2 regions of the Microbacterium sp. 22195 genome follow, and region 2 is predicted to be linked to the other one. Evidence: predicted binding sites of a transcription regulator. Region 2 holds the regulator's gene; the other holds the start of a gene.
What was found. Region 2 encodes LexA, which represses DNA repair genes until DNA is damaged. Its sites were predicted from a motif close to TCGAACANNTGTTCGA; they were not measured.
Positions count from the first base shown of each region.

Region 1: the regulator LexA is predicted to act here: its motif matches at 980-995, upstream of recA (recombinase RecA).

Region 1 covers NZ_JBQEPE010000001.1:780,723-783,107, reverse strand. The annotation lists gene ACTJJ4_RS03945 (CinA family protein) at 1-199, shown strand, start outside; gene ACTJJ4_RS03940 (helix-turn-helix domain-containing protein) at 374-682, shown strand; gene ACTJJ4_RS03935 (DUF3046 domain-containing protein) at 699-920, shown strand; gene recA (recombinase RecA) at 1,194-2,243, shown strand; gene ACTJJ4_RS03925 (regulatory protein RecX) at 2,246-2,385, shown strand, end outside.
Region 2 covers NZ_JBQEPE010000005.1:17,207-19,591, forward strand. The annotation lists gene ACTJJ4_RS14240 (LysM peptidoglycan-binding domain-containing protein) at 5-391, opposite strand; gene ACTJJ4_RS14245 (hypothetical protein) at 392-655, shown strand; gene lexA (transcriptional repressor LexA) at 697-1,383, shown strand; gene ACTJJ4_RS14255 (GAF domain-containing protein) at 1,388-2,385, opposite strand, start outside.

The DNA.
Region 1 (2,385 bases), on a different contig from region 2:
CGACGTCGGCATCTCGACCACGGGCATCGCAGGCCCGGACTCGCCCGACGGGCAGCCTGTCGGGACCGTGCACGTCGGCGTGGCCACGCCGGACGGAACGCGTTCCGGGTCCCACCTCTTCGCAGGATCGCGCGCGGAGATCCGCATGCAGGCGCGGGACGCCGCGATCGCGCTGGCGTTGCGCGCCCTGCGGGAATAGCGGATGCCGAACGCGGGTTGTCCCTGATGTGCTCAGCAATCGACACACCGTCAGACCCGCATCATCCCTCACAACAGAACCACAGCGAGAAACAGTAGATTCAGCGTCATCCAGTCGGGTTAGACTGGCCATCCACTCGGGGACTCCGAGGGGGATCGTGGAGAGGAGGTTCCGATGATCCTTGTCAGACAGGAGATCGGCGATGTGCTGCGGGACTTCCGCCTGCAGAAGGGGCGCACCCTCCGACAGGTGGCGAGCAAGGCATCGGTCGCGCTCGGTTACCTGAGCGAGGTCGAGCGCGGTCAGAAGGAGGCCTCCAGCGAGATCCTCGCCTCGGTCGCCGACGCACTCGACGTTCCCATCTCGACGATCATGCGCGAGGTCGGTGACCGCATCTCGGTCCTCGAGGGCCTGAGCAGCTTCCCGGACGTCGTGCCGGACGACCTGGTCGCCTCGGTCGAGCCCGAGCTCTCGCTGCACTGATCGGCGAGAGGCACGGATGCGACGCAGTGAATTCCTGCGCGCTGTCGACGACGAGTTCGGCGGGCGCGCGACGGCTCTCACGCACGATCTGATCCTCAGCGGGCTCGGCAGGACGGCGCTGGAGGCGCTGGACGCGGGCGTCCCGCCGCGGGACATCTGGCTCGCGCTGTGCGAGGAGGCCGACGTGCCCGCCGAGCGTCGCTACGGCGTGGGCCGGCTGGAGCCGCGACGGCGCTGAGTCGCAAGGACTGAGCGCGAGCGGCGATCGAAAGTCGGGCGCGACCGTGCGGCGTGTCGTCGAAGATGTGTTCGAGATGCGCGTATCGTTCTGCACAAGTGGTCCTGGTGTGATCTTCATCCACAGAAGGCGGCTCTCCCGACTCGATGTCGGAGGCCCCCTCTAGCGTGATGGATGTGGCACCAGCCATACGCCTTGTCGCAGAGTCGATCCATCCCGGAGAGGCCGCGACAGCCTACAGGCGGCAGCATTCGAGACACTGAGGAGCACGTCATGCCATCCACCGACGACCGCGAGAAGGCACTGGATTCCGCACTCGCGCACATCGAGCGTCAGTTCGGCAAGGGATCGATCATGCGACTGGGCAGCGACGAGCGCGCCCCCGTCGAGGTCATCTCCACCGGCTCGATCGCCCTGGACTCCGCACTCGGCATCGGCGGGCTTCCGCGCGGCCGCATCATCGAGATCTACGGCCCCGAGTCCTCCGGTAAGACCACGCTCACGCTGCACGCCATCGCCAACGCCCAGCGCGCCGGCGGCATCGCCGCGTTCATCGACGCGGAGCACGCACTCGACCCCGAGTACGCCCGCAAGCTCGGCGTCGACATCGACCAGCTGCTGGTCTCTCAGCCCGACACGGGTGAGCAGGCACTGGAGATCGCCGACATGCTGATCCGCTCCGGTGCGATCGACCTGGTCGTGATCGACTCCGTCGCCGCCCTCGTCCCCGAGGCCGAGATCAAGGGTGAGATGGGCGACTCGCACGTCGGCCTCCAGGCTCGACTGATGTCGCAGGCCCTCCGAAAGCTGACCGGTGGACTGAACCAGACCAAGACCACCGCCATCTTCATCAACCAGCTGCGTGAGAAGATCGGAGTCTTCTTCGGCTCGCCCGAGACCACCGCCGGTGGTAAGGCGCTGAAGTTCTACGCGTCCGTGCGTCTGGACATCCGCCGCATCGAGACCCTCAAGGACGGCGCCGAGGCGGTCGGCAACCGCACCCGCGTCAAGGTCGTCAAGAACAAGATGGCTCCGCCCTTCAAGCAGGCCGAGTTCGACATCCTGTACGGCATCGGCATCTCCCGCGAGGGCAGCCTGATCGACTTCGGAGTCGAGCACGGCATCGTCAAGAAGTCCGGTTCCTGGTACACCTACGACGGCGACCAGCTCGGCCAGGGCAAGGAGAACGCCCGCAACTTCCTGATCAAGAACGAGGACATCGCCGTCGCGATCGAGACGCAGATCAAGCAGAAGCTGGGCATCGGCGTGAAGGCTGCGACCGAGGCTCCGGCTGACGAGCTCGCCGAGCGTCGTCCGGCCTGATCATGGGGCACACGAACGGGGGCGAGGAGCATCTCGCCCCCGTCATCCCGCTCTTCGGCGGCGCGCGATCGAAGGCGGGCGTGCCGCCGCGCCGAGAGCCCGACTCCGAGCCCGACGGCATGCCGCGGCGCACGGGTGAAGA
Region 2 (2,385 bases):
ACGATCAGTGCGAGTACTGCGTCGGGATGGCGATCTCGGAACCGGCCTGGATCGCACCGCTGCTGAGGTTGTTCAGACTCATGATGTCGTCGATCACGTCACGCGGGTCGACGCCGGGCGCGATCTCCGACGCGATCGACCACAGGGTGTCGCCCGGGAGCACCGTCACGGTCTCGAAGGAGACCCCGGCGTTCTGCTCACCCGAGGCGAGTGCCGAACCGCCCGCCAGCACCGAGAACGCGATGCCCGCGACGAGAGGGGCAGCGGCGACCGCCGCCAGCACACGACGACCGCGCACCGTGAGGCGGAGCTTCGTCGAGCGCACCGCACGCGTGGAGGCACCTGCGGAGGCGCGAAGGATCGCGGGGCTCTGGATGCTGATGGTGCTCATGTGAGGCTCCTCTTCTTCTTCCCGCCGATCGGCGGGACCGGTACAGCTTTCGCATCCGGCATCCGGCCGGGGACGCCGGATGCGAAGCTGTGTTCCGAATCTATCTTCGATATCGAACATCTGTCAAGAATTCTTCGAAACCCGTCCGAGAATGTCGCCGACACGCTCGAACAGATCTTCCGTTTTCCGCGATATCTCGGATACGGTTTCGATATGGACAGCACACCACTGGCCACCGACATTCGAACCGGAAGCCCGCGATGACGCGGATCCAGCCCGGTCCGGCCCGCTGAGAAGGAGCACCGATGAGCGAGAACGCCACCCCCGCATCCGAGGCTCCGCGCACGCGTCGCCGCAAGAGCCTCAGCGCGAAGCAGATCGCGATCCTCGAGGTCATCCAGACCTCCATCGCCCGGTACGGCTATCCGCCGAGCATGCGCGAGATCGGTGACGCCGTCGGGCTCAAGTCGCTCTCCAGCGTCACCCACCAGCTGGGCCAGCTCGAGCTCAGCGGCTACCTCCGCCGTGATCCCGGCAAGACCCGCGCCATGGAGGTGCTGATCGATCTCCCCGGCACGAGCACGGAGAATCCCGCCGATTCCGCTCCCGCCGTCGGAGACGCGGCCCTGGTCCCCCTGGTCGGCCAGATCGCGGCCGGCATCCCGATCACCGCGGAGCAGCAGGTCGAGGAGATCTTCCCGCTCCCCCGCCAGCTCGTCGGCAAGGGCGAGCTGTTCATGCTCAAGGTCAACGGCGAGTCCATGATCGACGCCGCCATCTGCGACGGGGACTGGGTGGTGGTGCGCACGCAGAGCAACGCCGAGAACGGCGAGATCGTCGCGGCCATGATCGACGGCGAGGCGACGGTCAAGACCTTCCGCCGGCGGGACGGCCACACCTGGCTGCTCCCCCGCAACTCGGCGTTCGAGCCGATCCTCGGCGACGAGGCCGTGGTGCTCGGCAAGGTCGTGGCGGTGCTGCGCGCCGTCTGATCGGCTATCCCCGCCGCACGCTCAGCAGGACTCCGTCCGCGATCCGGTACGGCGCGCCGGCGACCAGCGCGCCCGCCGAGCGTCGCAGGCGGGAGAACTCCGCGCGCACGGTGACCTGATGGTCGACGTCGCCGTGCAGGCGACGGCTGAGGTCGGCGGCCGTGACGCCGGCGGGACCGGCATCCGAGAGCAGGGCGAGCATGTCGGCGTGCCGCGGCGTGAGCGGCACGCGCCAGGTGGATGCGTCGGCCCGCACCTCGATGCACGCCTGCGCGCCCCTGAGGTCGAGCACCGCCACCACAGAGGTGTCCGCCGCGGGTCTGATCAGCCAGCCCTCCGGCAGGCGCTCGGGCACGCACACACCCAGTCCGGGCACGGCGAGGGTGCGATCCGCGTGCGGGACCTCGATCCGGTCGCGGGCGGACAGCCCCTGCTGCGCGGCGACCCAGCCGTGGTCGTCGACGACCAGCGCCGGTCCCTGCACGCCGGCCAGCAGAGGCTGCGCGGCCCTGCGCAGACGGTCCAGCCGCATGCTGTGCCGGCGCCAGAGCGATGCCTCGGCGATCCTCGCCGCCGCCGACACCAGCGCGCGGATGGCGGGATGCAGCGTCAGCGCGGGGCCGCTGACGTCCACGACGCCGAGCAGCGTCCCGTCGATCGGGTCGTGGATCGGCTCGGCGGTGCAGTACCAGGGCACCTGCGCGTTCTCGTAGTGTTCGGCCGAGAACAGCTGCACGGGCGCATCCTCGACGAGCGCGGTGCCGATCGCGTTGGTCCCCACGATGCTCTCCGTCCATCGCGCACCGTCCACGAAGCCGAGCCGATCGGCGTGCAGCTTCACCCTCGGCGCGCCGCTGCGCCACAGCACCACACCGTCGGCGTCCGTCACGACGACGAGATACGACGAGGCGTCGGCGGCGGCGAGCAGAGGGGCGCGCAGCTCGTCGATCACGTCGGACAGCCGCGAACGACGCCGCAGATCCTCCAGCGCCGAGGCTGCCA